DNA from 4 places in the Lysinibacillus sp. AR18-8 genome. Region 2 is predicted to be linked to each of the others. Evidence: riboswitches for the same ligand, from Rfam matches in the RefSeq annotation. Region 2 holds a riboswitch; each other region holds the start of a gene.
The links. A riboswitch is a leader RNA that binds a small molecule or an ion and turns the genes downstream of it on or off. The one in region 2 is predicted to bind S-adenosylmethionine.
Positions count from the first base shown of each region.

Region 1: another riboswitch for S-adenosylmethionine. It lies ahead of BFM98_RS16640 (cyclase family protein); the one in region 2 lies ahead of metA (homoserine O-acetyltransferase MetA).
Region 3: another riboswitch for S-adenosylmethionine. It lies ahead of BFM98_RS14155 (YezD family protein); the one in region 2 lies ahead of metA (homoserine O-acetyltransferase MetA).
Region 4: another riboswitch for S-adenosylmethionine. It lies ahead of BFM98_RS09015 (methionine ABC transporter ATP-binding protein); the one in region 2 lies ahead of metA (homoserine O-acetyltransferase MetA).

Region 1 is NZ_MDGU01000023.1:78,726-86,831, forward strand. Features, by position in the region: gene BFM98_RS16620 (hypothetical protein) at 1-325, opposite strand, end outside; gene BFM98_RS16625 (DUF2225 domain-containing protein) at 348-1,031, opposite strand; gene BFM98_RS16630 (Cof-type HAD-IIB family hydrolase) at 1,354-2,127, shown strand; gene BFM98_RS16635 (DedA family protein) at 2,189-2,785, shown strand; gene BFM98_RS16640 (cyclase family protein) at 2,808-3,545, opposite strand; SAM riboswitch class I at 3,635-3,740, opposite strand; gene BFM98_RS16645 (YuzC family spore coat inner layer protein) at 3,822-4,220, opposite strand; gene BFM98_RS16650 (AraC family transcriptional regulator) at 4,341-5,912, opposite strand; gene BFM98_RS16655 (ABC transporter substrate-binding protein) at 5,987-6,937, opposite strand; gene BFM98_RS16660 (MFS transporter) at 7,096-8,106, opposite strand, start outside.
Region 2 is NZ_MDGU01000006.1:19,670-27,775, reverse strand. Features, by position in the region: gene BFM98_RS04840 (HesB/YadR/YfhF family protein) at 1-46, shown strand, start outside; gene BFM98_RS04835 (spore germination protein) at 234-1,778, shown strand; gene BFM98_RS04830 (Ger(x)C family spore germination protein) at 1,804-3,003, shown strand; gene BFM98_RS04825 (hypothetical protein) at 3,008-3,241, shown strand; gene BFM98_RS04820 (GerAB/ArcD/ProY family transporter) at 3,273-4,421, shown strand; gene metA (homoserine O-acetyltransferase MetA) at 4,461-5,396, opposite strand; SAM riboswitch class I at 5,520-5,631, opposite strand; gene BFM98_RS04810 (nucleotide excision repair endonuclease) at 5,835-6,206, shown strand; gene BFM98_RS04805 (hypothetical protein) at 6,261-6,647, opposite strand; gene BFM98_RS04800 (TrmB family transcriptional regulator) at 6,670-7,452, opposite strand; gene BFM98_RS04795 (TSUP family transporter) at 7,578-8,106, shown strand, end outside.
Region 3 is NZ_MDGU01000015.1:273,156-281,261, forward strand. Features, by position in the region: gene BFM98_RS14130 (DMT family transporter) at 1-358, opposite strand, end outside; gene BFM98_RS14135 (LysR family transcriptional regulator) at 492-1,373, shown strand; gene BFM98_RS14140 (phosphopantothenoylcysteine decarboxylase domain-containing protein) at 1,445-2,119, shown strand; gene BFM98_RS14145 (TetR/AcrR family transcriptional regulator) at 2,222-2,824, shown strand; gene BFM98_RS14150 (DUF418 domain-containing protein) at 2,808-3,902, shown strand; SAM riboswitch class I at 4,073-4,168, shown strand; gene BFM98_RS14155 (YezD family protein) at 4,203-4,394, shown strand; gene BFM98_RS14160 (flavin reductase family protein) at 4,485-4,970, opposite strand; gene BFM98_RS14165 (VOC family protein) at 5,120-5,905, shown strand; gene BFM98_RS14170 (amphi-Trp domain-containing protein) at 6,276-6,554, opposite strand; gene BFM98_RS14175 (cold-shock protein) at 6,700-6,900, opposite strand; gene BFM98_RS14180 (formate--tetrahydrofolate ligase) at 7,114-8,106, shown strand, end outside.
Region 4 is NZ_MDGU01000009.1:220,522-228,627, reverse strand. Features, by position in the region: gene BFM98_RS09035 (HEAT repeat domain-containing protein) at 1-720, opposite strand, end outside; gene BFM98_RS09030 (response regulator) at 717-1,589, opposite strand; gene BFM98_RS09025 (MetQ/NlpA family ABC transporter substrate-binding protein) at 1,792-2,643, opposite strand; gene BFM98_RS09020 (methionine ABC transporter permease) at 2,712-3,380, opposite strand; gene BFM98_RS09015 (methionine ABC transporter ATP-binding protein) at 3,370-4,398, opposite strand; SAM riboswitch class I at 4,481-4,584, opposite strand; gene BFM98_RS09010 (thioredoxin family protein) at 4,641-4,952, opposite strand; gene BFM98_RS09005 (toprim domain-containing protein) at 4,967-5,308, opposite strand; gene gcvH (glycine cleavage system protein GcvH) at 5,400-5,780, opposite strand; gene BFM98_RS08995 (arsenate reductase family protein) at 5,862-6,218, opposite strand; gene BFM98_RS08990 (acyl-CoA dehydrogenase family protein) at 6,402-8,106, opposite strand, start outside.

The DNA.
Region 1 (8,106 bases), on a different contig from region 2:
CATGGTTACGTTGAATTTGGTTAAACCATGCACGATCCTTTTCTTCTTGTTTTAATGTCCCAACAATGGAGGAAGAGCAGCTCACGCAAATTTTAGCTTGCGTAATCTGTCCACATCGTTCGCATGGAGCCCCTAAATTAGGAAAAATGGAGTTCTTTAATTTTCCTGCTTTTACCCATTTGTAAAGCAGCTCAGATGATACGCCTGTTAGAGCGACAACTTCTTCGTTTGTTAGGTAGCGATTATTTTTTCTTAATAAAAAATGATGTAGCTCTGAAAATATATCCTCTTCTCTCACATCAATTTTCTTTTGAAATAGCAACATAATTAATCATCTCCTCGTCCCATTAATTAATGATTTCATTAATTGTTATGGGTTGTTCGTCATATTTATAATTTTCCCAACGATTGCGTGCAAGCTTGCGATATTTTGGCGAAACATTTCGATCAGCGATTAAGCGTGAAAATCCTTTTTTTGCTTCAGGAATATCACCAAGTCGAAGGCTTAATTCAGCATGTAAAAACTGAATTCTCTCTCCACCTTCTTGATTAGAGGCAAAGGATTTACTATAAAAGTCTCTAGCTGCAAAAAGATAACGCTTTTCGGATTCTTCGTCCTTTTTTAATCGATAGAGCCAAGCAATTTTTAAAGCGAAATTCGCCATTAAAAGAGATTCTTCCATTGATGCACGGGATACTAAATAGGCGAGCTTAAAACTGATAATGGCATCATCAATTGTACGTTCCTGACAGATATCCATAGGTTTCTGGAGCTCTTTAATGTATAGTTCATCAATGAGTAGCATGAAAGGTCCATATGTCCGTGTCATAGATTTATGGTAGGCATAACCACAATGTGGACATACGGCAACTTCATATAGCAAAGGGTTTAGGCCATCGTAAACAGGCATGAAATCCGTCTGTTCTTCGATAATTTTATATCGATTAGGGCGAACTTTATATGTTGTAAACTGCTTTTTGCAAAATTTACAATCCACACTACTTTCATAGTAGTAAATGTTAAATGCCATAAGAATCAACTCCTTTGCGTGCACTAAAATTTTATTTCTTTTGTTCTATTTATACGTCAGATTTTATCGTTCAATGTATTTAAGATATTATCTTTTATTTTAACAATTTTGTGTTCTTTGGTATACTCCTTTAGAATTATTAAATAAAAATATTCAAGGAATTTTTAGTTAAATATTATTATAAATACGCTTGTAATAGTTTTTATCGGTGGTGCAAAAGGAAGTTATATAGTTTGCTTAAAGTTTGTCAAAATACTTTCACATATTTCATGGGAGAAAAATTATAAATTGGTTCTAAATGACTATGAAGGAGGCGCTCAAAATGAAGTATAATATCGTGTTTTTTGATGTAGACGGCACATTGATTAATTACGAGGATGGCTGTGTGGAAGAAAGTACAAAACAAGCTATTCAGCTATTGCAAGAAAAAGGAATCCATCTTGTAGCGGCTACTGGAAGACCCTTATCTATGTGCTATGAGTTAAAAGCGCTGGGGATTGAAACCTTTATTTCTGCAAATGGGGCCTATGTGAAACATAAGGATCTTGTCATACATAAAACTCCGATTGCCAAAGAAATTGTCCACAATGTACAGGCATTTGCACAGGAACAGCAGCATAGCCTAACATTTTTTACAGAGCAGCTATCCATGAATAGCATACAAAGTCCAGTAGCTTTAAGAGCGATGCAAGAAACTTTATCTTTACAGGATTTTCCACTTATAAATGAAAAAATTGTAGATGAAGAGGTTTTTCTTATGTGTCTATATGCGGATGAGCTGGCTGAAAAAAGATATACTAGCCAGTTTTCGAATATATTTTTACAGCGTTGGCATCCTTATATTGTGAATGTATTACAGCAGGATGTTTCGAAGTCTATAGCTATTAAAGCGGTGCTTGATCATTTCAATATTGACCCAAAGAATGCGATTGCCTTTGGGGATGGGGATAATGATGTTGACATGTTGGAATATGTAGGAGTAGGAATTGCCATGGGAAATGGTAGTAAAGCTCTAAAAAGTGTTGCGAATTTTGTTACAAAGACATCTACGGATGGCGGTATCAATTTTGCTTTACGTCAGCTTCAAGTCATTTAGAGCGCTGAGGCTACACTATATATAGCAGGTAGATTTTAATAAATTTTAGGTGGGATGATTTATGGCACATCACGTGCAGTCTCTAATTGAACATTACGGATACTTTGGAATTATCGTGATTCTAATTGGAGGTATTGTAGGGGTGCCACTTCCTGATGAGGTGTTTCTAACTTATGTAGGCTATAGTGTTTACCGAGAAAGTCTTGAACATATTCCTGCTTTAGTCAGTGCAATGATTGGTGCGGTTGGAGGCATTACCTTAAGCTACTATATTGGTTATCGTTTTGGCTTACCGTTATTGCAGAAATATGGGCCTAAAATTCATATTACAGAGCAAAAAATTGACTTTACGAAAAAGATGTTTACAAAAATAGGACCTACCCTATTATTAATTGGCTATTTTATCCCCGGGGTACGTCATTTGACAGCGTATATTGCGGCTATTAATAATTATCCTTATAGAAAGTTTGCGCTTTTTGCCTATACAGGGGCATTTATCTGGACGTTCACATTTATATCATTAGGAAAGATGCTTGGAGAGAAATGGCGATTTGTTGGATACTATCTGACTCATTATAGTATCTATCTTATCCTTTTATTTATTGTAGGGATGCTCATTGTTTACTTTCTATTCAAAAAAAGAAATGGACAAACATAAAAGTCGGTATACGCTATACCGACTATGGCAAAATAGCAAATGAGCGCACAGGGAAGCCAGATGCTTTTTCTGGCTTAGGTACGATATTGAAGATGATAGCGCCTTTCGCAGGTAGCTTGTCTAAATTCGTCATTAGCTCAATTTGATAGGTGTCTTGGTCAAGCACAAAATATTCGCCATCTAGCTTGCCATTTTTCCGAAAATCAGCAGCAGAGTCCGTATCGAAAGTTTCATGACCAATTGCGCTTACCTTGCGTTCTTTTAGTAAAAACTGTAAAGCTTCTAAACCCCAGCCAGGGATATGGTTATGTCCATCTGCATCCTTATTACTGAAAGCCTCTTTATCTGGCCAGCGCTTACTCCAATCTGTGCGTAATGCTACAAATGTTCCTGCTTCAATTTCTCCATGCTTGTCCTCAAAATCAAGAATATCTTCAACACTTAATGAAAAATCATGGTTGCTCGCAGCCTCTTGTGATTTATCAATAACAACAAGGGGAAGAACAAGCTCTTTTAGTTCTAATTCTTCTAAGTAGCGAGTATCTCGCACAAAATGAATGGGTGGGTCGATATGTGTGCCATATTGACCAGGGAACGTGAATTGTTGAGCGAAGAAACCGTCCTTATGAGAAAATAATGTTTCAAATTTAGCGTCCTCAAACATAAAAAAATGTGGTGAATTAGGGCCGAATGTATGTGTTAAGTCAACCCACTGTTTCGATTTTAATAATTGCAATGCTTGTAAAAGTTCATTAGACATCGATTTCCCTGCTTTCTGTAAAAATAGTTGTAAATAAAAAGGAGTCCCCTAATAGAAGAGGACTCCTGCTGCAACAACGGTAGTTCTTCTTCTCATCTTCAAGGCTGATCATTTTGCCAATTGGAATTAGCACCATACTGTTAGCTGGTTGCTGAGACTTCATCGGGCCAATCCCTCCGTCTCTCTTGATAAGAAAAGTAATATAAGAATTTTCAGAAATAACAATACAAACACTTTAGCATAGTTTTTTATAGTTTACAAGTTCACTAGGAATTTTCACCAATTCAAATTTAAGGTGACTCCACAACAATCATTATCAATAAGACGTATTCTAAAACTGTCTGGTGTATAGTTTGTTTCAAATTTCATCGTAATGCCTGTTGATGTGATTAATTTTTCAACCTCTGTTTTATTTGAAAGTTGAGCAGCATTCATTAAATCATGTGCGAATTGTTGGGAGCTATCTATTTTATCCGTAAGTAATTGGGCTTGCTGCATCATTGCCTTTATCCGTGATGCTGAAGCTTTTAATTTGTGTGTATCGACAGGTGGAAAAGGATTATTGGTCGGCATTGCTAGATGTTGCGAAAAGGGTCTAATGGCAAAATGATTAGCGATAGGCGATGTTGGATAATGATAGGGATGCACAAAATACGGATAAGGATTGTAATACAAGGTCATTCCTCCTATCCTATAACTGATATCCTATCTTATGTAGCAAAACGGCTTTCGGTGTTATTAGCAGTGCAATGTTTGTCCTAATCATTGAAAAAGGAAGCTAAAGTAAGCTTCCTTTTAGCCAAGTACATTTAAGACATCATCAATTTTTTTACTATGTGATAAAATGCCATAATTCATCCATGTTAAAAAGTCTACTTCATAGACACAGTTGCTTTTAACGGCAGCTAGGTTTTTCCAAGTAGGAGTTTTTAAAATAGCACGTTCCTCATTTTCATAAATGGAATGTTGTTTATCAAAGGTAATAAATAAATGATCAGCATCTAATTGCAACAATTGAGCAAATGTCAGTTGTGCTTTACGTTGATTGTGCGGAATACTCCATACTAGTGAATGTGGCATTAAACCTAAGTCACGATATAAAATGGGGCCCGTATAGCCACATTCAGGACCCGCATATAGAGTAATGCCAATGGCTGAAATACGGAGAAATGCTACACTTTGCCCATAAACAGATTTGCTAAGAATTCCTTTTGCTTGTTGTACTTTATCTTCATATTGTAGGATTACGTCTTGCATCAAGGAGGTTTTTCCTGTTAGATCTGCAATTTTAAATAAAGTAGATTGCCAATTCTCTCCAGGGTGTGAAAGATGGCAGACGGGGGCTACTTCATCTAAGTGCTGAAAGGATTCCCAACGCTCTACACCAGAATCTAACATAATTAAAGTTGGCTTATAGTAAAAGAGTCGATCCATTTCTCTATTTTGTACATCGATATCTGGCACTTTCTGTAGACCTAAATAGTCTTGTTTCCCCCATTTTGAATGACTGAATTGAGCAATTGGCGTAATCCCAAGCGCAACAAAGAAATCTTCTAAGAATGGTGCAAATACACGTATATGGCTGCTTTGATTTCTTCGATATTGTCCTGGAGAGATGCCGACATGTTCCTTAAAGCGACGATTGAAATAATACTCATTATTAAATCCGACAGACTGGCTAATTTCAAATACTCGATCATTTGTTGTCATTAATAAATGCTTAGCTTTTTCAATACGAAGTTTAGTTAAATAGTGAAGAGGAATTTGTCCCGTAATATCTTTAAAAATGCGCGTATAATTCCATCTTGGTACGTCAGCTAGCTGTGCTAGCTGCTCAACCGTCCACTCTTTTTCAAAATGTTTTTGTAAATGGTTAACGGACTGCTCAACAGATTGGCGATCATTTTTTTTCATCTGCTTGGGTATGGTTTGATGTAAGAGTAATAACATCAGCTCTTGAAAGTGCACATGCTGTTCAAAAATCGTGTGTTCATCCTCCGCTAACCGGTTTTGATAGATGACTTCTAGCAGTCTATGACATTGTGAAAAGGGGAGAAGATGTCGTTCGCTGATACTTGTAAAATGACTATATGAATTTTGACTATTGCTGAGATTGACAATGTTGAATTGTAACTGATAAAAACAAAGGTGTTCACTTTGAATGTGGATACTAACCGTGTTATTTGGCGGAATCAATATGCACTTTTCTTCACTAAAATGAATGGTGTCATGATCTATGGCTAGCTTTCCGCTACCATTCATTACGATAAAAAGTGTATAGAAATCACTACTAATCAATAACTTTTTTGACGGTTGAATTGAATAAGAGATATTTTGTAACGTATAAACATGTGTTAAGTTACCCATTAATAATTCACCCCTTTTTTTGAATTGGCAGAACAACACAAAGAAAGCCCTCATTAAGAGCTTTCTTTGGAAAATTATTTGACGAACCATTTCTCTAAATCATCATACTTTAGCAAGTTGGCTGTGATTGCGCCAGATTGCCAATATGTGCGATCAGCAATATAAACATGCCCATTTTTTACAGCAGGGAGTGTTTTCCATAGTGTACTATCTAACCATTTAATGGCTTCTTGGTTTTCTTTAGACTCCCATGTTCCGTTTGAAGGGAAAAGGATGATATGATCCGCATCTAATTCCGTGATAGCCTCTTCTGATAAAACCTCGTGAAACTCTGTCATATCACGGGCTAATGGATGTGGTGTTAAGCCTGTCTCTGTGTAAATATAGCCAGAGTAGCGATTTTTAATACCAAATAACGCTAATGTATTATCTGCTACATTTAGTCGTACAACAGCAACTGTTTCGTCTTCGATTGATTCATCTAGTTTTGCTTTTAAATCGGAAACACGTTGCTCATATTGATCAACCATTTCTTTTGCTTTATCGGAAATATTTAAAACATCAGCTATTGTTTTCGCAATTTCACGTGGATCTTGTAGAATATCTTCTTTCAAGCGGTAAGTAGGCGCTACCTTTGAGTATTCATCATACTTTGCCTTGTCCGCGGCACCATCTACAATGATTAAATCAGGCTTGGCTTGTAATAATGTTTCCATGCTACCAGTAATGTCGAACTCAGGAACATCTAATCCTAAATAGTCCTGTTTTCCCCAAGATGGGTGATACCATTGCACAACGGGTTTTACATCCAAAGCAGTTAAATAGTCTTCCAAATAGATAGCAGCTACACGCTGTGGATTTGTAGGAATTTCTACTTTTCCAAACTCGTCTTCTACAATTCTTGTATCTTTAGATGATTGTTCTTCTGTAGCTGTATCCTCTTTTACTTCATTTGAGCCACAGGCACCTAATACGAATATAAGTGCAAAGAAAACTACAAATGAAAAATATCGACCTCTACGCATTTTATTCACTCCTATAGATTTACTAAAACAGTAAGGGTATTCCCTTAAATTAGAATGATAATCATTCTCGTTTGGTTCAAGTAAATTATAGGATACTACATATCAACAAACAATACACATTCTCTACTACTTTTTTATACAAAATGAAATTCAGAGAGTTATTGTTTTTTGTTATCGAAAAGTAACCATAAAAGTGTAACAATTGCAGCTAGCATAACCATCAGGAATCCGTATATAGGCGTATGCGCCAACGATTGGTGGCGAATAATAAAGCCTCCGATATATGAGCCTAAAAATATGCCAATATTGAAAGCAGAAATATTCAATGCTGAGGCCATTGAAATTGCTGATGGTATATATTTTTCAGATAGTAGAACAGCATATAGCTGCAATCCTGGGACATTCATAAACATGAACAATCCCATTGTCAGCACCATTATTAATCCCATAATAGGTGATTCAAGAGTAAAGCCAATGCCAAGCAATGCCAATGCAAGTCCAACAAAAATAATAAAGATGGAACGTAGCGGATTATGATTAGCAAAATGACCTCCAAGAGTATTACCGATAGCTACACAAATACCATAGACAACTAGAATAATGACGACTGTATGTGGGGAATACCCCATATATTGCTCTAAAATAGGTGAAACATATGTGTAGACAACAAAAGCACCGCCGTATCCAATTGCGGTAATGAATAGTATTAAGATCATTCGAATATTGCCTAATACTTTGCCAATATCACGGATAGAGATGGGGTTGCCTTTCGATAATTGGCTAGGTACTAAAAATGCATTACTAATTAAACCGACAATTCCAATGACAACAATAAAAATGAATGACATACGCCAATCTGTTACTTGTCCAATAAATGTACCGAGTGGGACACCTGTTACAGTAGCTAATGTTAAGCCAGTAAACATAAAGGCGATAGCACTTGCTCGTTTATTTGGTTCCACTACATCTGCTGCTATAACAGAAGCGATGGACATAAACACACCATGTGCTAATGCTGAAATAATACGTCCGATTAATAGTAATGCGAAATTAGGAGCTAAAGCGACTGCTAGGTTACCCACTATAAAAATGGACATGACAAGCAATAATACGGTTTTTCGACTAAGGCGTGATGTTAAAGCTGTTAGTAAGGGAGCCCCAACAGTTAC
Region 2 (8,106 bases):
TGTTGATACAAGTAAAGATGAATTACAATACGACTATCGTACATAAAGCAGTCTGTCCTTTCAATACATGAAAGGACAGACTGTTTTTTATTTATTACAAAACAAGACACACGAAAGTTGTAAGGGATGTGATATTGCTACAAATAGCTAGATTTTTCATATCTCTTTCGTTTATCTCTCAAATAAATTGTCCATTCTAAAGGTAATGAACGACCATTTGAGGAGGAAAACATATGTCCATGTCTAACAATAACGAGACCTCCCCATCCCATACAACGAACGATTTATTGTATACTTCCCTATCTAAAAATATAAAAATCATTCAACAGTCACTAGGGCATAGTAATGATATTATCATACGTGAAATTGCGATTGGAGAAACTGATCCCCATAGCCTCGCCATTATTTCCATTGATGGCTTATCGGATAAAACGACTATTTCTGATTCTGTTATCGATAAACTGATGGCAAATATTGAAGAAGAACAAGATATTGAAATAACAACAATTAACCAATATGTTCGGAATTCCTATTTAACGGTAGGCGATGTGACGAATATTGAGCATTTCACAACACTCTATAATGCCATTCTCAATGGTGAAACGGTTATTTTATTAGACGGTTTTGCTGAGGGGATTGTGACAAGTACAAGAAGTGCCAAGGATCGAGCAGTCACAGAGCCATCGACGGAATCCGTTATTCGCGGACCGAGGGAATCCTTTACAGAAACCTTGCGTACGAATACAGCGCTCATTCGTCGCAAAATAAAAAGTCCGAATCTCTGGATAAAATCACGCGTTATCGGTGATGTGACACAAACAGATATAGCAGTGATGTATATAAATGGCATCGCCAGTGACAAAATTGTAGCTGAAGTATTGGCTCGATTAGATCGTATTAATATTGATGGCATACTGGAAAGCGGCTATATTGAGGATTTTATTCAAGACTCAAAAAACTCTATGTTCCCAACCGTCTACAACTCCGAACGTCCTGATGTCATCGCAGGTGAATTATTAGATGGCAAAGTGGCGATTCTAGTTGATGGCACACCTTTTGTCTTAGTCGTACCAGCGCTATTTACATCCTTTTTACAATCAGCAGAAGATTATTATCAGCATTGGATGATTAGCTCACTTGTACGTATATTGCGTTTCTTTGGTATCAGTCTAGCATTAGTAGCACCATCCTTGTATGTGGCGATAACTACCTTTCACCAAGAAATGCTACCTACACCTATGTTAATTAGCATTGCTTCACAAAGGGAGGGCGTACCCTTTCCTGCAGTCGTTGAAGCTCTGATTATGGAGGTTGCCTTTGAGGTCTTAAGGGAAGCTGGACTTCGTATGCCTAGAACAATCGGTCCTGCGGTGTCCATTGTAGGAACTTTAGTTATCGGTCAGGCGGCTGTTGATGCGGGCGTCGTTTCCGCTGTAATGGTAATCATCGTAGCCCTGACAGCGATTTGTAGCTTCCTATTCCCTGCCTATGGCTTATCGAATACGATTCGTGTGCTACGTTTCCCATTAATGATTTTAGCTGCAATGTTTGGTTTATTTGGTGTTATGTTTGGCATTATGGTCATTATCCTTCATTTATGTAGCATTCGTTCATTTGGTGTACCTTATTTAAGCCCATTCGCACCGTTGGTATTACAGGATCAGAAGGATGCGTTTCTGCTGTTCCCGCGTAGAAAGTTACTTACACGACCTCGTTTGGTCAATCAAAAAAATATTGTTAGAGGACATAAATATATCAATGTAAAAAGCAGGAAATAACAACTGGATAAATGAGGAATGGAATATGGCAAAAATAAACTGGATTTGCTTACTATGTATCCTCACAATACTGTTAAGTGGCTGCTGGAGTAAGCGTGAATTAAATGAATTGGCCATAGTCGTAGCATTTGGCATTGACAAAATAGATGAGGAATATGAAATTACAGTTCAAATTGTTGATCCTAGTGAAGTCTCAGTGCGCCAAGCTTCCACTCAACGCTCTCCTGTCGTTAGCTATCATTCGAGAGGCGAGACCATCTTTGAAGCCATTCGGAAAATGACGACTATTGCAGCTCGAAAACCTTATTTTGCCCACCTTCAAGTGGTTGTATTAGGGGAAGATCTCGCGAAAGAAGGCATTAGTGATGCACTTGATTTAATTGTAAGGGACCATGAATTTCGTAAGGATTTCGACGTCATTATGTCTCACGAAGCAACAGCGAAGGAAGTATTAAATGTACTAACACCCATCGAAAAAGTTCCTGCAAATAAAATCTTGAATTCCCTTGATGTCTCTGAAAAGGCTTGGGGCTCCACAATAGCTGTTAATATTGATGAATTAGTCAATACGTTAACCAATAAGCATAAAGGGGCGTTAATTTCTGCTATTGAAGTTCATGGCGATAAGAAATTAGGTGTAGATCAAACAAATGTGCAACGTGTTAAAACACCTGTGCTATTACGTTATACAGGTTTAGCAGTATTTAAAGGGGATAAATATATAGGGCTACTGACTGAAAGCGAAAGCAAAAGTATTAGTTTTCTTAATGACAAAATTCAAAGTACGATAGAAATCATCGCCTGTCCTAATAAAGGGACCTTGTCTACTGAAATCACCCAATCCACTACAAAGGTGAAAGGGTCATTTAAAAACGGGAAACCGAAAATCGATGTCCATATTAATGTAGAGCAGAATGTTGGAGAGGTCGAATGTGATATCGATCTTACCAAAAATAAATCGATTGATTACGTTAATAAAAAAACAGCCCAGGGGATTGATGACCGCATTGAAAAAACAGTAGAGAAAATTCAACAGCAATATGAAGTCGATGTTTTTGGATTTGGGGATGCCCTACATCGGGCAGATCCAAAGCAGTGGAAAAAAATTAAGGATGACTGGACTTCCATTTTTCCAGATTTAGCAGTGGCTGTTCATGTAAAGGTAACAACCCAAGGTTCAGGTACGATGCAAAATTCATTATTAAACAAGCCAAAGGAGGAGTAATGAGATGGTACTAGCCGTAGCTATCTTGATTATTGCAATCATTGTTGCGCTTGTTTTTATTCCAAAGCTAAAAAAGCAACAGGATAGAAAAGCCATTATTGTATTCTCCTTTTTGCTATTTATTGGAACGGCTTTAAATATGGGGATTGCCCTTAAAATCCATATTCCTAGCCCATTAGATTTGATTACCTTTATCTTCACACCGATTAGGGATTACATTGTGTCATTCACAAAATAGAAAGATGGACTGAGAAACGGAGGGTAGCTTGATGGAAAAAGAGATAATTAGTTCAAGACAGTTTACAATCGTTACCTTTCTCTATTCTATCGGTACAGCGATTTTAATTATCCCTTCGAGTATTACTGGTGCCGCTAAGCAAGATGCTTGGATAGCGGCAAGCATTGGTGTTCTGCTCAGTTTACTGGTTCTAAAATTATTTTTAACACTGGCCAATCAAACACCGTCCCTAAACTTTATCGAGGCCAATGAAAAAATTCTTGGGCGTTTTTTCGGGAAAATCACAGCGATTTGTTTCCTGATTATGACCTTTCTTTCGGCTGGAGAATTACTTTATTTTATCGGTATTTTCATGAAAACGGAAGTTATGCCAGAGACACCGACATTAGCATTTGCCCTACTGTTCAGTATCCTTATTATGTATGCCGCTTATTTAGGGATTGAGACCTTTGCCCGTTCGGCAGAAATCCTCTTCCCATTGTTTATCTTTATTTTTATTTTTTTCGTCATTAGTATTACCCCTCAAATTACATTTGAGAATATTCAGCCTCTACTAGAAGCGACCAAAGCATCTATGTTTTATAGTATTGCACGCTTTATGAGTATCTTTTCCTTTCCATTAATTGTATTATTGATGCTCTATCCTACTGGCGTCAATGTACAGCCGTCTGCACAGAAAGGGCTATATATTGGGGCAATCCTTGGCGGAATCGTCTTAGTTACGTTGATTGTCCTATCGATTCTTGTATTAGGTCCTGAAAACACTGCATCAAGGACATTTCCTAGCTATGCCTTAGCGCAAAGAATATCTATAGGGAATTTTTTACAGCGCATAGAAATCATTATGGCATTTATGTGGATTACGTCTATATATATTCGTACATTTATGTATTTCTATACGACCGTTGTTGGCCTTGCACAAATTTTGAAGATTAAGGATCATCGTCCACTTATTATACCGATGGGTATAATTGTCATTGGACTTTCTCAAATTGTTCATCCAGATATTGTGCATTCTACTAATTATAATAATGAAATTTGGCCAATCTTTTCCTTTATTTTCACCATTTTATTACCTATACTTTTGTTGATTGTGGTAGTTATTCGCAATCGTAAATCCAAGGCTCAAAATAACGAAACACCTCAGCAGGAAACAGAAAATGACAATCAAAAAGTCTAATTTCTTCTAAGCTAGAAAAGAAATTAGACTTTTTATTAATTAAATATGATATTCGATTTCATCTACAAAATCCCATTCATATGGTGTTTCTTGGTAAACATAGTAGTTCAACCAGTTAGAGAATAATAGATGCGTATGGGCACGCCATGTATTCATCGGCACTTGTGTCGGATCGTCATTCGGGAAGTAGTTTACAGGAACGGCGATATCTATGCCCTTCGCCACATCGCGACTGTATTCATCGGCTAGCGTTGTCGCATCATACTCTAGATGCCCCGTAATCATAATATTTTTATTATCTTTTGATTGTACAATAAATACCCCAGCATCCTCTGAATAGGATAATAATCGTAGATCTGGATGATTGCGAACCTCGTCAATCGAAACAGATGTATAGCGTGAATGGGGCGCAGTAAATAAATCACTAAAGCCACGTACCAAATCTACAGTTAAATCTGTAATCACATGGGAATAGACGCCTGAGCATTTAGCAGAAAGCTCAACCTTCCCAATGCCATAATGATGATACAATGCAGCCTGTGCCCCCCAACATATATGTAGCACGGATGTCACATTCTTTTTAGACCAATCCATAATTTCTGAAATTTCCTGCCAATAGTTGACCTCTTCAAAAGCCATTTTTTCTACTGGCGCACCAGTTATAATCATACCATCATAGCGTCGGTGTCGAATCTGATTGAACGTTGTGTAGAAAAGCTGCAAATGGGATTTACTCACATTTTTAGACTCGTGTGTGGCTGTATTCAAAAAGGTAATATTCACTTGTAATGGTGTATTCCCCAATAAACGTAATAATTGGAGCTCTGTTTTTTCTTTTTCAGGCATTAAATTTAATATTAATATATTTAATGGACGGATTTGCTGTGTTTTCGCACGATCTTCTTCCATGACGAAGATTTTTTCCTCACGTAAATGTTCTCCAGCTGGTAAATTTTTCGGAATATTAATTGGCATCTTGCTTTCCCCTCTCTATAATCACTCTCTTTTAGCAAATCTTGCTTGCGTAGAATGCAATGAAATTAAAAAATCCTCCTCATTCCATACGAGATAGAATGAGAAGGATTTTTTTCACGTCCACTCTTATCTCTCAAAGGAAAAAATCCTTTGCTGGAATTAGCACCTTTCTAACGATTGTTAGAGGTTGCTGAAGCGTCATCGGGCCAAATCCCTCAGCTTCTCTTGATAAGATTATTTAATTATCTTGAATTGTAACACGAACTAGTTAGAATATCAATAATTCATAGAATATTTTGTGATTCATGTGCATGTTCCTTGCTCATTTGATGTACACTAAGCTTGCTATATGTGGTGTTTCTGCATTTAAAATTTATGGTAAACATGCCGTAATTATGTTACCATATACTTTTAGTAAGAGAGAGGAACGTGAATAGTTTGATTAAAATTGAATTTCCAAAACCAGATCTAGTAATCCGTCAACGTGAACAAGATTTAAAACCAGGTGATGTGCCAATCACACCTTACTTCGGTTTTATTGACTTCCATAAAATCACACGTGATAAAGGCGGCATTTTCTTATTCTATAATGACAAGAATGAGCTATTGTTTGTTGGGAAAGCACGTAAAATTCGTCAACGTATTAAAAAACATTTCGAGGATAATGTATCTCCGATGAAAAACCATCGTGATGAAGTGTTCAAAATTGAAGTCTATGAAGTAGAAGATCCAATGGAACGTGAAATTTACGAAACATATGCGATTAATACTTTCCGCTCTAAATATAACGTAGACAAAGTCTTTTATTAGGCATCACGTAAAGAAACCGAAATCTCATTTCTAAAGGGATTTCGGTTTCTTTTATCACATAATGGTCATACGATCAATTGGCGTACTCTGACCGTTTATTCGCAAATCAATGGTATCCAGCTCAGGATTCTTGACGGTGATTTTAAAAACATAGGGTTGTGCCTCTTTCCTTTGCTCGCTGCCTTCTTCTAACTGGATAATAAGCCTATTTCCCTCAGCTGTAATACTTGCCAATACATTCCCTTTTGAATAATAAACAAGGTAATATGGAGCATCCTTTTCATGCAATAGTTGTATTCTGTCATTAGAAACGATATTTTTTTGGACATTATCTGGGACAACCGTTAGCTCATGAATCGTTGGTGGATCGGTAGGTGGTGTAGCATTACAGGCTCCTAGCATTAGTAGGCTTATTAAACCTAGCAACACGAATTTTTTCAAGTAACTCCCCTTCCTTATACGACTATTCTAAGAAAAAAGCTTTACGCTCCTTAGCAATCCAGTCTTCTAACTCCTGATCATCACGTTTTACTAACCGATTGATGAGCACATCATGCCATATATAATCCTCTAACAAATAAATATGAACCGGATCATTGGTGATAAAGGCCGTCTCTTGGGTAGATGGAGAATGACCATAAATCATTTCCTGACCATCTATCGATAAGATAAACCAATGCGGTGTAGACGCTTTTTTTGTATAATGTGTGGCTCTATGCTGGTCAATTGAGGCGAGATGCTCTCCTACATACAACGTAATGCCATGAACAGGAACATGCAGCGCCACCTCTTGCAAATCTTCACGTAAGGCATCATACATATCTTCCCACATCGACAGCATCACTTTTTTCTTCGCCTTCTTTAGAAGTGACTGACAATAGTTGATAATGGATTCCTTGCCCTTCAGCATGACCACTTTAGGCTCAGCTTCCTGTACCTTTTCCTCTAATTTCTCTAATTTCCCGCTTATAGACGTAAAATTCGACTCCCAGCGCTGTTGCATTTGCTGTAAGAACACAGACACAGGCATTGCCGAATAGGTCGTTTGTTCTGCGGTCTCTTCTTTTAAAACGATGCCCTTTTCTACAAGGATATTTAAAATATCATACACTCTTGCACGTGGTATGCCAGAATTTTTACTAACCTGATAAGCACTGACATGACTTTGCTGAACAAGTGCCGTATAGGCCTTTGCTTCATATTCTGTAAAACCCATTTCTTTCAGCTGGGTGATTAATTCCTCCATGTAATCCCTCCATTATCTTTATTATAGGCTACCAATGTGAAGATTTGCCAATGAAAAAATGGGGTTTACAGCGCAAATAAATTTAGTTACTATTTCAGTAGTAACTAAATTTAAAGAGGTGTCATATGTTGTTTGAAATCGATGTACATATTCTAATACTATTAATTTCTTTTGGATTTCTGGCGGCTTTTGTTGACTCAGTAGTGGGAGGGGGCGGTTTAATTTCACTACCAGCATTACTATTTGTTGGGCTCAATCCAGCCGCTGCTGTTGCCACAAATAAACTAGCAGGAGCTATGGGCTCGCTCACTTCCTCTATTTCTTTCTATCGTTCTGGCCAGCTGGACATTCGCTCTGTCCTCAAATATTTTCCACTAGCATTTATCGGATCATTATGTGGTGCTTGGACTGTGCATCTAATTAATCCAGCATTACTAAAGCCATTAATGCTTGTTATGCTGGCAGTTGTTGGGGTATATACGATCTTTAAAAAGGATTGGGGTGCCGTCTCTACCGTAAAAAATCTATCTAAAAAACATTTGTTTTTATTTATGCTGCTATTATTTGCTATTGGTTTTTATGATGGATTTCTTGGGCCTGGGACAGGGTCGTTTTTAATCTTTAGCTTCTTACTGGTAGGCTTTGATTTTTTAA
Region 3 (8,106 bases), on a different contig from region 2:
CTCGAGAAGGTAATTTTTTTTCAATAAAGCTGCTGAAAATCGGCACTAACACGACCGTTAGGCTCAAGATGAAGCCAGCATTTGAAACAGAAGTAGATTGTAAACCAAATAAACTTAACGCGAACACAATGAATAATAAAAATCCTTGAATAGCCGCATATTTTAATGTTTTACCATTTACTTTGATCATCCGTTTGTAAAAAATAAGTCCTGCTACGAAAAATGCGATGATACAACGTAATGCCACCACATTATAAACTGCCAACGTTTCTAGCCCCATGACCATAAAGGTATAAGAGAGCCCCCAAAACATTGTGACAATAACCATCAATACATTTGCTTTTCCTTGGATACTCATTATGTTCACCTACCATCTGTGTACTAAAACAGTTTTATACTAAAAATTACTATATATCTTGTGTTGTGATTAGTAAAACGAATGTTTATAATGAATAGGATTAAAAAAATTCATGTATATAGAGGGATTGCAGATGAGCTTAGTGAAATATGAGATTTTAACAAAGGTGGCAGAGGTGGCAAGCTTTACAAAAGCAGCTGATGCGCTAGGGTTAACACAATCTGCTGTGAGTCATGCCGTATCGAGTTTAGAAAAAGAGTTTGGCTTTGCGCTCATTCATCGAAGTCGTGTGGGTGTGACATTAACGAGTGAGGGACAAACAATGCTAAGGGCAATGCGTCAGGTTTTGGATGCTCAGGAATTATTGCAACAGGAAGCAGCTCACATTCATGGCGTGACACGAGGTAAGGTTCGAATTGGTGTGATATCGAGTATTTCTTCAAATTGGATGCCAGAAATTGTTCGAATTATGGATAATCAATTTCCAGGGATACAGGTGGAGTTACGAGAGGGAGATTACTATGAAATTGAACAATGGCTTTTAAGTGGTGAAGTAGAAGCAGGATTTTTGAATGGTCAAAAGTCAGAGCAATATCAGTTCACTGAGCTCCAACAAGACCCATTATTATGTATTGTTTCGGATAAAAGTCCATTGTTTGATAAGACAGAAATTGATATCGTAGATTTAGAGGATATGCCATTTATTATGACTTCCTATAAAGGGACAAATGATGTCAAGGTGCTATTAGAGCAATATCATGTTAAGCCGAATATCCGCTTTGAGCTTTCCGAGGAGGTAGGGATTCTTTCCATGATTTCTCATCATTTAGGGATCAGTATTTTACCTCAGTTGGTTATTCAAAATTTACCGCCAACATTGAGAGCGATTCCGTTAAAGCAAGGTGGCTACCGAACGATTGGTATTGCCATGAAACACCATGCTTCGCCCGTCACAAAGAAATTTGCAGAGATATTAAGTGCTTGGCTAAAAGAACAAAACAGCTCCCTAAAATAGTGGCTATTGAAGCCTATCCTTACATTACGTTAAAATAGTATTTGTATATATTTCAGAAAATAGGTGAGTGTATGGGGACATTACAGGGCAAAACCGTACTCATTACAAGTGGGGGAACACTTGAAAAATGGGATCGTGTACGAGGTCATACGAATTTATCAAAAGGCACAATGGGGTGTTATTTAGCAGAGGCGGCGCTGGCTGCTGGCGCTAACGTAGTATACATGCATGGTTACTTTGCACAGCTCCCAGAAAACCAAAATGATATGACATTGATACAATTTGAAGGCATAGAGGATTTAGGACAAAAGGTGCGTCATGCAGTTCAACAACAACATGTCGATATCGTTATTATGGCGGCTGCGGGCTCTGATTGGATCATTGACAAAGTATATGATCAATCAGGTAATTTAATGGAGGAAACGGGGAAAATGCCTTCTGACGAACCACCTATTATTCATTTTAAAAATGCACCAAAAGTATTAGGTCAAATTAAGGGATGGCAACCGAATGTAACGTTAGTAGGCTTTAAGCTCGAAGCAACGAATGATGAGGAATTCTTGTTAGCTCGTGCCAGACTGCGTATGGAAACAGCCAATGCACAATTTATGGTAGCAAATAGCTCTCAGTCTTTATATGGGGGGGATGAACCTCATTGGATTGTACCTGCTGATGGACAGCCTCTTAAAGTAATGGGCAAGCAAAAAACAGCAGAAGCTTTAATGATGTATTTACAAAATCAATAAATGTGAACTGTGTAGAGAAATATTTCTACACAGTTTTTTCTTGTCTAAAAGGTTAGCATCCTATAATATTTACTTAACGGTCGGTAAAAAAGGAGGGTAATAATGGGAAATAAAGAACAAACTTTTCACAAAATTATAGAAATTGCTTATGGGATGTTTGCGGAAAATGGATTTGAAAAAACAAGCTTAGCAATGATTGCTACAGAGGTCGGTATTTCAAAACCAGCCATTTACTATTATTTTCAATCAAAAGATCAATTAATCGCTTTCATATTTGATGAATTGTATAAAGAAATTCAACATGATGTTGCTGTGGATTATAAAGAGCTTTCTTCTGCTAATTTTAAGGAGGAATTACTTAAGCTAGGCTATAAATCTATTGAGGCACAGGACAAGGACCCTTATTTTAATAAAATATTTAATCAATATGTACTATTAGCGGCCCGCGATGAAAACTATAAAAGACAATTAGTAGAGCTAGAAACCAGCTTTTTAACGAGCTTTGTTGCTATACTACGATATGGCGTACAGCTAGGCGTGCTAGAGGATACTCCCCATATAGAAGCGAAGGCACAAATGCTAGCCCTCGTCTATGATAATATCGGTAATTTCATGTTAACAGGCAACCAATTGAACTATAGGGCTATTTGGAAGGAGGCTGTACATAGCGTTATCCAAGGGGGCAAAGATGACAAAAAGAAATGATGATCGGCGCATTGAAGGTCTTGATTTTGCAAGAGCTCTCGCCATGCTTGGCATGTTCATTGTCAATTTTGGCGTCATAACAGGTTCTACAACGAATGGTTCAACATGGTTAATTGCCTTCCAACATCTTTTCGAGGGACGTGCTTCGGCCGTATTTGTCATGCTAGCAGGAATAGGGACAGCCTTAATGACTCATCAGGCTAGAGAGAGTAAGGACCCAATCCTTCTTCGTCAAAATCGACTTACTTTGTGGAAGAGGGCGCTTTTGTTATTTACGATAGGGATAATTTTATATGCAATCGGCTGGACAGGAGATATCTTACATTATTATGGCGTGTATATGTTTGTTGCTGCTTGGTTGATTGCCCAATCCAAGAAAATGATGATCTTCATAATCGGTGCCATCCTTATTCTTTCACAATGGCTTCAAATTCAATTTAGTTACCTTGCTGGTTGGCATCCAACATATGTGCTACTAGAGTATCTTGATTTTTGGACACCAGCAGGATTTATAAGAAATTTGATGTTTAATGGCTATCATCCACTATTCCTCTGGATTTGCTTCTTTCTGATAGGTATGGTAGTGGGCACATTAGATTTAACAAATCATACATTAAGAAAAAACTTACTGGTGATAGGTTTATTGTTAGTCATCATGACTGAGACTTGTTCAACGTTATTCATTAAGATGACAACCATTCATTTATTAGATGTAGAGAGTGCATTGTATTTATTTGATACAGGACCGATTCCACCGAATATGATGTATGTCCTATCTAATTCGGCTTCGGCTATTGTTATCATTGTTGGCTCCATCTATCTTGTAGAGACATGTAAAAATAAAGTTATTCAATCTTTCATATTAACAGGACAAATGTCTTTAACGCATTATGTTGGCCATGTTGTTATAGGCATTGGAATACTAATTATTTGCCAAAAGCTGGAGAACCAAACACTTGCTTTTTCCATGCTGTATGCCTGCTGTTATTTTTTAGGATGTGTCGTTGTTTCTGTATGGTGGAGGACTAAACATCATCGAGGCCCACTTGAATTCATGATGAGGAAATGGAGCTTGTAATAAATTAATGGATTGCCATCTATTTCTCACTGACTAGGCATAAAATACTTTAGGTATAGGGAGTCTTTTAATCTAAACGACATATTGCATAGTATTCAACTAGGTTTTCTAATATTTTGTATTGACATTCCTATAGCAGAATTATAGAATTATTTTCAAGAAACGCAGTACTCTTATCAAGAGAGGTGGAGGGACTTGGCCCAATGAAGCCTCGGCAACCGAACAACAGGTGCCAAATCCAACAGATGGTGTCTGAGAGATAGGAGGGGCTATCAATCAGTTTGATGCGTTGGCCTCTTTATGAACAATAAGGATAAAAAAGAAGGGGTGTATCGTATGGCTCAGTCAGTAAAAGTAGATGATAAGAAACTAGAGGCAATTGCGAAGGCGATTCAAAATCTTGAATTTGGTGAAGTGCATATTACGATTCAAGATGGTGTGATTGTGCAAATTAATAGGCTTGAAAAGCAGAGATTTCCGCAGAAAAAATAACAATGATTTCAGTAGAACTTATGTCAAACGGCCACCTATAAGCATGAAGGATTTCCTGTGCTTACAAGTGGCCCTTTTTTTGTGTAAAGACTAGCTATAAAAGCTTTTTGGTATGGGACCGATATGACGGCGATGATAAAGCAAAGGCTCTTTTTGAGCATTTGTAATGTCTACGACCTGCCCAATAAAAATGGTATGGTCGCCAGCATCGATTTGCTGAAATGTTTTACATTGTAAATTAGCTGCTGTATCATGTAAAATCGGTAGTCCTAAAGAGGAAGTTGACCATTTTGCTTGTGCAAAGCGATCAGGGATTTTACTGGCAAATAGTGTACATAAATGCTCTTGATCACTCGCTAAAATATTGACCGCAAAATTTGGCGCAGTCGTGAAATAAGGATGGAGCTGAGATTTTTTATCGAGTGACCACAAAATAAGGAGCGGGTCGATTGAAACAGATGCAAAGGAATTGACGGTTAAGCCAATCGGTTTTGTGTCATGACATGTCGTGACAACTGTTACGCCTGTAGGATAATTACCTAATGCCAATTTAAAAGCAGCTACTAAATCTGTCATTCAAATCACCTCTTTATGAAATTAGTGAACGGAGTTTGTAGGTAAACGAAACTTTTTTTCATATCCTACTAGTAACTCCTTTTCTTGAGTAAATTTTAAACTAATCAAACATACAGGTAAAGGTAATGGGGAAAGAAAGGGGAATGGCCATGACTTTATATTTTGATCATTTGGTTCATCAAGTGGAATCACCAGAAAATATAAAGGTTTTCTTCAATAAACGAAATGTCCATACAGTGAATGGTGGGCAGCACACGATGTGGGGGACTTATAATACGTTAAGCTACTTTGGCTTAAGCTATATTGAACAAATTGCTATCTATGATCGTGATTTATTTGAGCAAGCGGCACAATACCCATATTCCCTACATTATACGTTTAAACGTGATCAAGAGCGCCAGGGATTTTCTCGAATTGCTCTGCGCACAAAAAATATTGAGGAAGAGGGTCGACGCTTGCGAGCATTGGGCTATGAAGTATATGGACCAGATGCATGTAGCAGAACAAGACCAGATGGCACTGTGGTAGAATGGAAGCTACTGCATTTTGGTAAGCCAGATCTGCCAATTGATTTTCCATTTTTGATTGAATGGGCGGAGGAAGATGAAGAACGTTTGGTTCAATTAAAGGCAAGTGGTGCCATTGATGTCAAACAGGCTATAACGATGGAATCCGTCCAATTCTACGTCAAGGACATGCAGGCAACAGTTAAGCTGTGGCAAGAGGTGTTACAGCTACCAGTGCCTACGCAATATGAGCAGTATTTGTCACTACAGCTACCGAATATGCGCTTAGATTTCTATGAGGAAGAGAGCGCGATGACAATGACACTTGGTCATGTCAAAGAGGGACCATTTGGTGTGACATTAAAGGATCCTAAACGAACAAAGGAAACTTTAGTTTGCCCTGGTGCTTTTTATTGGATAAATCGATAAGGAGAAAAGGCTGGGCCATAACTAACTGGGACCTTCATTAAGCCGAATAATCTTTAAATTAACAAACATGATAACTAGAAAAACCGAACTATTCCGAAACACTTCGTAAGCGTTTTAGTGGATAGCTCGGTATTTTTATGGGCTGAAACACTTTTGCTTCCGCCTTTTTACATAAGTATTGAAAAACAAAACCATCAATAGAATTTCTGATGCTGGCTACTTGCTTTCCTGTGGATTTAGCGTTACAGAGGAGACCCTGGAGCGAAATCACCCCAACCTTGCTAAAAAGTTTTAGCTAGTGACATGATCTTTAATTCAACAATATGGAAAAATCCACTTCATCAGAAAAGTGGATTTTCGTTGCCAATTATTATTCAATTGTCATTTTTTTCGGTGTTTCTGTACCTGTATACCAATCAAATTCAATTTCAAATGAATGCTTGTCGCCCTTTTTTGTATAGGAGTATTCGATTTTGAGCTGTTCACTTGGGCTGACAACTGTTGGCTCTGTGTCTTGAACAAAAGTGAATTCACCATTTTCTTTAAGCTTTTTTGCAATCGTTTCCAGTGTTGCTGCAAATTCTGCTACACTTTGTCGTTCTTTATGCTTCAAAATAACTTCAGTCATGGGTTTATTTTGTTTTTGCATCGAAATCCCTCCTTACGTCTTGTTACTTCTATTATAACATGGAGGGGGCATTCAGCTTATAAAACAATACAAAAAGCGGATGAAGGAAACGATGCATTTCCTAATCCGCTGCTAATCTGGAACTACACGGATAGTCCCATTACGCTTATAGTTTTACAACATTTGATGCTTGGGGTCCACGATTGCCTTCCACAACATCAAATGAAACCTTTTGACCTTCTTCAAGTGTACGGAAGCCTTCCTCCTGGATGCCCGTAAAATGAACAAATACATCTTCGCCATCATCACATTCAATAAAGCCATAACCTTTTTCATTATTGAACCACTTTACGATCCCCTGTTGCATAAGCATTCGCCTCCAATGCGCTTGAATGTAAAATAAAGTTAAATAAATGGTGCACTCATTGAGAAAATGTGAAAAAATTGCATTTTCTCTTAGAACATACAGGAATTGAACAAATAAGTCAATTGATTGACGAAATGCTTGCATATCTGGCTTTCTTTTTTTTCACAATTAAGACTATAATGGAAATGAACAACATAGAAAGTAGGATGCCAAATGACAACGAAAAATCAACCATTATCAGATTTAGAAATCGCTAGTCAAGCAGTGATCAAACCTATTACGGAAATTGCCAATGCTGCGGGTATTCCAGAGGATGCTCTTGAGCAGTATGGACGCTACAAAGCAAAGATCGACCCATTAAAAATTACTGCTCAGGGCGAGGATGCAAAGGTAGTATTAGTATCAGCTATTAGTCCAACCCCAGCTGGTGAAGGAAAGTCGACTGTGACTGTTGGACTAGCAGATGCCCTTCATCAATTAGATAAGAAGGTGATGGTCGCATTACGTGAACCATCATTAGGTCCAGTCATGGGCGTAAAAGGTGGCGCAACTGGCGGAGGTTACGCACAAGTTATACCAATGGAGGATATTAATTTACATTTTACTGGCGACCTTCATGCGATTACAACAGCTAACAATGCTTTATCCGCATTTATTGATAATCATATCCACCAAGGAAATACACTTAACATTGATCCACGACGCATTATTTGGAAGCGTGTCATGGACTTAAATGATCGTGCCCTTCGTAAGGTAGTGGTGGGATTAGGTGGTCCTGTTCAAGGCATGCCGCGTGAGGATGGCTTTGATATTACGGTTGCCTCTGAAATTATGGCAGTATTCTGTTTAGCCACAAGCATTGAGGATTTACGTGAGCGCATCGCTAGTATTGTTATTGGCTATACTTTCGAGCGTGAGCCTGTCTTTGTACGTGATTTACAGGTAGAGGGTGCCTTAACACTATTATTAAAAGATGCCTTTAAGCCAAACCTAGTTCAAACATTAGAGGGAACACCTGCTATTATCCATGGTGGTCCATTTGCGAATATTGCCCACGGCTGTAATTCTATTATGGCGACACAAACCGCTCGTAAGCTAGCTGATATTGTGGTGACAGAAGCGGGCTTCGGCTCTGATTTAGGTGCTGAAAAATTCATGAACATTAAAGCTCGTAAGGGAGGCTTTAAACCAAGCGCAGTTGTCATT
Region 4 (8,106 bases), on a different contig from region 2:
TTCCGGTGTATCATGGTGTAATAATTTTTTTAATTCATCCAAATACTCCATATTTCTTTTTACAGCAGCAGTATCAATAACAGCAAATTGCATTTTGGCCGACAAACTATTAAAATCATGGAAAAATCGAATAAATACATTATCATCTAATAATATAAATAGTCTTCTATATTCACTTTCAGCGTAATTTACATTGGAATTTTTTATTTTCTCCATAAATAAATCTGGTTGGAAAAGCGAGTATATTTTCATTAACTGGAAATATTCTTCATCTGTAATGTTATTTTTTTCGAATTCTTGGCACTTCGTTAGCAATTCATCTATTTGTAAGTCTGCAATTCGATAGAGGGCATTCATTCGAATACTCCATCGTTTACTGGATAAATCTTTTTCGTAGAATGCTTTTAAATATTGATTGGAGAATTGTTTAATTTTTAGTTCCACCTGTTCATTCCTTATATTCTTTAAATAGGATGAAAAAATTTTTTCAATAGCTTCTACTTGGGCGCTTCCTCTAGGTACCAATACGATACTAAATAATGCGTTATTGAATAAGTAATCATACCAAAGTTGAGAATAATTTTGTAAATAACGGTCACGAACTTTTTCAAAATAGCTTTCACGCTGTCGCTGAACAAGTAAATACATTAAAAAGATAAAGAGCACAACTAATAAGAAAGAAATTATTGCCAAAAGCGTCGAAACAGTCAGCTTGATCATTGCCAAAACCTCGCAAACGTTCTTTTAATTTTGGCTTCGAGCAAACGTAAATTAAATGGTTTGACAATATATTCATCAACACCGCCCTCATAAGCATTAAGCGCTGCCCCTTCAGAATTGCGTTCTGACATCATATAAATAATAAATTTCTTTTCATTTGGCATATGTCGTAAGATATGCAATATTTCTAAGCCATTTTTCAGAGGTAAAATATCATTCATAAGAATTAGATGCATATGCCCTGATTTATAATCATCCGATTGTAAAAAGCTATAGCCATCCTCGTAAACCTTTACATCTAAAGAAAAATAAGGGATATTTATTTGCTTAAGCGTTGACTCTAATACTTGTCTAAAAATGGCGTTTTGCTCAATAATACTAACTTTCACTAATTCAGTTGGTTGCTCACAGTAATCCTTTACCTCTGCTATACTCCATGTTAATTGCTCATCCCCTGATAACATCTGTTTATTTTTATTTAACAGCTCTTCAAAAATAACGTTATTATTTCTTATTTCTGTTATAGAGGCCTTTAATGCAATCTGTTGGAACTTCCGTTCTGCTTTTAAGATGGCAAATATTCGTTTTAAAAACGCCCTAGCTTCTACATCACTACTTTGTAAAAAGAAGATGCCCCAATGATCCCCGTCGGATAATTGAAAAAGCAAGTCTGTCTTGCGTATTTTTGATTGTAAAAACGAGGTAACTTGATCATTCACATTTTCATTCAGTTGTGTAGCATTAGCTGTTTTTAAAAAGACTGCTGTTATAGTAAGGCGTGATCTAATAACACTTTCTCGCCATATTTTAAAGTAGCGCTCTACTTCATGTTCTTGCATGATGTCATGGGTGAATTTTATATCATTCATTAGAATCACTCCATCTAGTTTTTTCTTATTATTACTTTCTATCATTTATTTCGTAGATTAACAACATTACTATAGTAATAAATGTGACTAAACAATAAATAGACGTCATAAAAAATACATAGTTTCTCATCAATTTAACTACAAATAAAAAAGAGTACATAAGTCGTTAAACTTATGTACCCTTTTATAAAATTTTTAATTCTTATTTTACCGGTACTACTGCACCTTTCCACTCTTCTAAAATGAAGTCTTGGATTTCTTTAGATGTTAATACTTCTAATAATTTTTTAATTTCAGGTTTTGATTCATCACCTGCACGTACAGCGATGATGTTAACATATGGAGATTCTTTATCTTCAAGAGAAATAGCATCTTCAATTGGGTTTAAACCGTTATCGATGGCAAAGTTAGAATTGATAAGTACTGCATCGCCTTCATCGTTTTCGTACATTTGTACAAGCATTTCTGGGGCAGTATTTGCATCGAATTTAAAGTTTTTAGGATTTTCTTCAATATCCTTTAATTCTGCTGCTGTTTTATCAATGCCTTCTTTTAATTTGATTAAGCCTTTAGCCTCTAACAATGACAGCATACGACCATGGTCAGATACTGAGTTAGAAAGTAAAATTGTTGCGCCTTCAGGCAGGTCTTCTAACGTTTTATATTTTTTAGAGTAAATACCGATTGGTTCAATATGAACGCCACCTGCATTAACGAAATCATAGCCATTGTCTTTAATTTGTAGCTCTAAGTAAGGAATGTGCTGGAAATAGTTTGCATCAAGTGTTTTTGAGTCTAAATCTTGGTTTGGTAGAACATAATCTGTATACGTTTCAATTTTAAGGTCTATGCCTTCTTTAGCTAAGATCGGTTTTGCTTTTTCTAAAATAACTGCGTGTGGTGTATTAGAAGCACCTACTTTTAATATTACGTTTTCTTTGCTATCTGTTTGATCGCCAGATGCTGATTTTTCATCTTCTTTTTTATCTGTACCGCAAGCTGCTAATGCTAGTACAAGTATTGATAAAAATAATCCTGCTAATAACTTTTTCATTTATGACACTCCCTTTTATTTGTTTAAAATATGTTAGCGGTAAAAACCGGAATAACCCCTTTTTCTTGCTAGCGTTTATCAATTTTCTCGGTAATTAAATCACCAATCCATTGAATAATAAATACGACTACTAAGATCAAAATAGTTGCCATTAATGTCACATCTTGGCGATTTCGCTGGAAGCCGTCTAAGAAAGCTAAGTTACCAAGACCACCTGCACCAATAATTCCTGCCATCGCTGTATATCCTACAAGAGCAACAGCCGTTACAGTGATACCAGAAATCAAAGCTGGTAATGATTCCGGAACCAATACTTTCCAAATAATCGTAGAAGTTTTTGCTCCCATTGAACGGGCTGCTTCAATCACACCTTTATCAATTTCACGTAACGCAATTAATACCATACGAGCATAAAACGGTGCTGCACCGATAATTAAAGCAGGTAACGCCGCATTGGCACCGCGAATTGTACCTAGTAAAAACTTCGTAAATGGAATTAATAAAATAATTAATACGATAAATGGAATGGAACGGAAAATATTAACGAGTGATCCTGTTAAAAAGTTAACGATTTTATTTGCCCATAACTGATTGGGGCTAGTTAGAAATAGAACAATACCAATGACTAACCCAAGAATAAATGTCACAACCGTTGATATAGCTGTCATGTATAAAGTTTCATAGGTAGCTTGCCACATATTTTCCCAGTCTACATTCGGAAAGAGATTAGTTAGCATTTTCAATCACCTCCGTCTGTACTTCCACTGTATTTAAATAACGAAGGGCTTCAGTGACGTTTGTCTGAGAGCCATCAATTTGCACAATCAATGTACCATATGCACCATTTTTTGTTTGCGAAATATTTCCGTGAACAATACTTACTTCTACATCAAATTGTTTCACAAGATGTGAGATGACAGGCTGTTCTGTTTTTTCACCAACAAAAATCAATTTGACAAGTTGTCCAGTTGGATAGTTTGTTTTAATTTGTGCTACCGTATCCTGTGTTTCCTTAGTGTCTGTAATTTGAGATACAAACTTCTTAGTAATAGCCGCCTGTGGGGCTTGGAAGACTTGTAATACCTCACCACGTTCCACAATTTCGCCTGCCTCCATCACCGCTACACGATGACAAATTTTGCGGATGACATGCATTTCGTGGGTAATCAGGACGATTGTTAAGCCTAAGCGTTCATTTATATCTACGAGTAAATCAAGAATGGCATCCGTTGTTTCAGGGTCGAGTGCGGATGTCGCCTCATCACATAGTAAAACCTCTGGATTATTCGCTAATGCACGTGCAATTCCTACACGCTGCTTTTGTCCCCCGGAAAGCTGGGATGGATATGCCTTATCGCGCCCTTCTAAGCCTACAAGGGCAATTAATTCCTTCACACGCGCTTCACGTTGAGCCTTTGGGAAGCCTGCGATTTCTAAAGGGAATGCAATATTTTCGGCAACTGTTCTTGACCAAAGTAAATTAAAATGCTGGAAAATCATACTTACCTTTTGTCTAGCTGCTCTAAGCTTTTGCCCTTTTATCGATGAAAATTCTTGATTGTTCACCGTTACTGTTCCTGCTGTCGGTTTCTCTAAACCGTTTAATAAACGAATCATGGTACTTTTACCAGCACCACTATAGCCGATAATGCCAAAAATTTCACCTTTATTAATAGTAAGGTTGACGTCTTTGACTGCCGTTAATTCGCCATTTGCTGTTTTGTATTTCTTTGTAATATTTTGAAGCTGGATCATAGCGAATACTCCTTTTCTCATATAGAAAACCCCTTCACTCACAGACAAGTAGAAGGGGTCACGTATGATACGTTAAACCGTTCTCTCATCTTTCAAAGAAAAATCTTTGGGTGATTTGGCACCTTTTCACATTGTGATGGTTGCCGGGCTTCATAGGGCACTTCCCTCCGCCACTCTTCATAAGAGTTCGATATATTTAATGTTTTAGTAATATATTTGATACTTTACCACGCTAGTAAAGTTCAGTCAATTGATTTTTTTAACAATTCATATAAAAATGGTACGGATTGAAAAGCATAAATCTTTTCTGTCACTTTTCCGCCATCACTGATGAGTAGACATGGAACACTTTCAATTTGATGCTCATAAGCTATGTGTTCCAAAAAGTTGATATTTGCTTTACCAATTTGTAGCTGTGGCAGTAATTGCTCAATAATGGACATCATTTTAGATGCCACTGCACACGTTCCACACATCGGTGTATATAAATAAAATGCAGTTTTCTCTCCCGACTGTTTAGCCGCTTCCCACTGCTCTATTGACCATTCTTCCATTTACTCACGCAACCTTACAAAATATATTCATTATGGATTGAAAAATGTGCACGCAGTAAGATCATTGCTAGCACTTTTCTTGGTGTCGTTTCTACTTCCTTGTATGTTGGCATTGTGCGCAGATGCTCAGCCTCTGGATAATGTCTGTCCATTAATGCACGTAGCTTATCACCAGAAGTATCTGCATCAAAAAAAGTAAATAGCTCACAGCCCTCATAGGGATCCAGTAGTTCTTCTAATTGATGCACACCAATTGTACCATTCGTACATAGTATTGTAACATTCTCATTCAAAATAGGCTCAATTTGTAGCTTATCTGAGCGCCCTTCTACTATCAAGCATTTTCCCTCGAACATTACGCCACCTCCATTTAGAGATCCCCACTTATAAGTCATTATATAACAAAAAACGCCGGTAGTTTCCGACGTTTTTCGATTATGGCTTGTCTTATTCAGCGATCATTTCTTCGTATTGCTCTGCTGTCATTAGTTTCTCAACTTCTGATGCGTCAGCAGGCTCAACAACGATCATCCATGCTTTTTCATATGGTGATTCATTAACGAATTCTGGGCTATCTTCTAAATCTGCATTTACTTCAACTACAGTACCTGAGATTGGTGCATATAATTCAGAAACAGTTTTTACTGATTCTACGCTACCGAATGGATCATCTGTTTTGATTTCGTCGCCAACTTGTGGAAGCTCAACGAATACGATATCTCCTAATTCAGATTGTGCGAAGTGAGTAATACCAATACGTACTTTTCCATCTTCTACTTTTACCCATTCATGTTCTTCAGAGTATCGTAAGTCTTTAGGTGTGCTCATGCAAAAAACCCCTCCATAAATATGTAATATATTCACTTTCAGTGTGCCATACTTCTCCTATAAATACAAGGTTTAATACGGTTATTTCCAAGCTTGCTCAAAATCTACTTCTTTAAAACCTAAAGTAACTTTTTTTCCATCTGTCACGATGGGACGTTTCATTAACATGCCATCTGAAGCAAGTAGCTCAAGCTGCTCATCCTCCGTCATTTCCGCTAACTTGTCCTTTAAGCCAAGCTCACGATATTTCATGCCTGAGGTATTAAAAAATTTCTTCAAAGGCTGTCCACTAGCTTGCCAAATAGCTGTTAGTTCTTCTTTAGTGGGAGGTTGCTCTGCGATATGTACCTCTTCATAGGAAACCTCATGCTCATTTAACCACTTCTGTGCCTTTTTACATGTTGTACATTTCGGATAATGGAAAAATTGAATCGTCATTACAATGCTCCTCTTCTGTCTTTTTCTGTAGTATACCATCATAGTTGTTTTCAATGGTGAACTTCACTCTTTTTTGTAAGTTTATCCACCAGTTGTGCAAATTTATCCGCTCCTTTTACGATTATCCATCTCATATAAAAAACCTAGCTATCTTTTGCAGATAGCTAGGTTAAATTTGCACTATTATACAATATATTTTTCAGCATCAATTAATTTAACGGAAGCCTCACGCTTCTTCGCAATTAAATTGTATGGATTATTACGCGTTAGCTTACGCAGTGCAGATAATGTCATACGGGCTGCATCGCCATCCGCTGAAGCAAGAATTGTGTCTTTTGCTTCTTTTTCGATTTCTGCGAATGCTTCTTGGCAGAAAATTTGTGTGTATAGCAATTTTTGATGTGCTTTTTCAGCACCGTCACGAGCAATTGCTTTTTCTGTACGTAAGACAGCTGATTCCATTGCAAATAATTGGTTAGCTATATTCGCAATGTTTACCAATACTTCTTGCTCTTGATCAAGCTTTGCACCAAAGCGTTGTGCTGCTAATCCTGCAGCTAATACAGCAATCTTCTTGGCATTTTTCACTAAATATTTTTCTTGTGCTAACGGCTCTGTACCGATATCCTCTGGCATTAGCATAAGCAGCTCTTGCTGTAAATTTTGGGCAACTTGTAATAATGGTAGCTCACCCTTTAGCGCCTTTTTCATAAATGTGCCAGGTACAATCATGCGGTTAATTTCGTTTGTACCTTCAAAAATTCGATTAATACGAGAATCACGGTAAATACGCTCTACCTCATATTCAGCCATAAAGCCATAACCGCCATGAAGTTGGACAGCTTCGTCAGCAATATAGTCTAAAGTTTCTGAACCGAATACTTTAGCAATAGAGCATTCAATGGCATATTCAGCAATCGCTCCTGCAATTACTTTACCTTGCTTTTGCTCTTCTAGGCTTAATTGGCTTAAGCGATCCTCAAATAGGCCCACAGTACGATAGTTTAATGATTCTGAAGCATACAATTGAGAAGCCATCGTTGATAATTTTTCTTTTGTCAGATTGAAATCAGAAAGCTTTGTCTTAAACTGCTGACGTTGGTTTGTATACTGAATAGCTAACTCCAATGCACGTTTCGATCCGCCAATTGTGCCCACGCCTAGTTTATATCGACCAATGTTTAAAATATTGAACGCAATGATATGCCCACGACCAATTTCGCCTAATAGATTTTCTACAGGTACTTCGGCATCTTCCAATACCAATGTACGAGTTGATGATGATTTAATCCCCATTTTCTTTTCTTCAGGACCAACTGAAACACCATTGTAGGCACGTTCTACGATAAAGGCAGAGAATTTATCGCCATCAATTTTTGCGTAGACCACAAATACATCAGCAAAGCCTGCATTCGTAATCCACTGTTTTTCACCATTTAAAATATAATGTGTGCCAGCTTCATTTAATTTTGCAGTCGTTTTTGCACCTAGAGCATCTGAACCTGAACCTGGCTCTGTTAATGCATAGGCAGCGATTAATTCACCTGAAGCAAGCTTAGGTAAATATTTTCTCTTTTGATCTTCATTACCGAATAGAACAATTGGTAATGACCCAATACCAACGTGGGCACCATGTGTGATTGAGAAACCACCTGCAACAGACATTTTTTCAGCGATTAAAGCTGAAGAAACTTTGTCTAATCCTAACCCTTCGTATTCTTCAGGCACATCTGCTCCAAGTAAGCCTAATTCGCCTGCACTTTTTAGGAGACGCACTGAATGCTCAAATTCATGGTGCTCTAAATTTTCCACTACTGGTAAAACTTCATTTGTAACGTATTCCTCTGTTGTTTTAGCAATCATTTTATGCTCGTCAGTGAAATCTTCC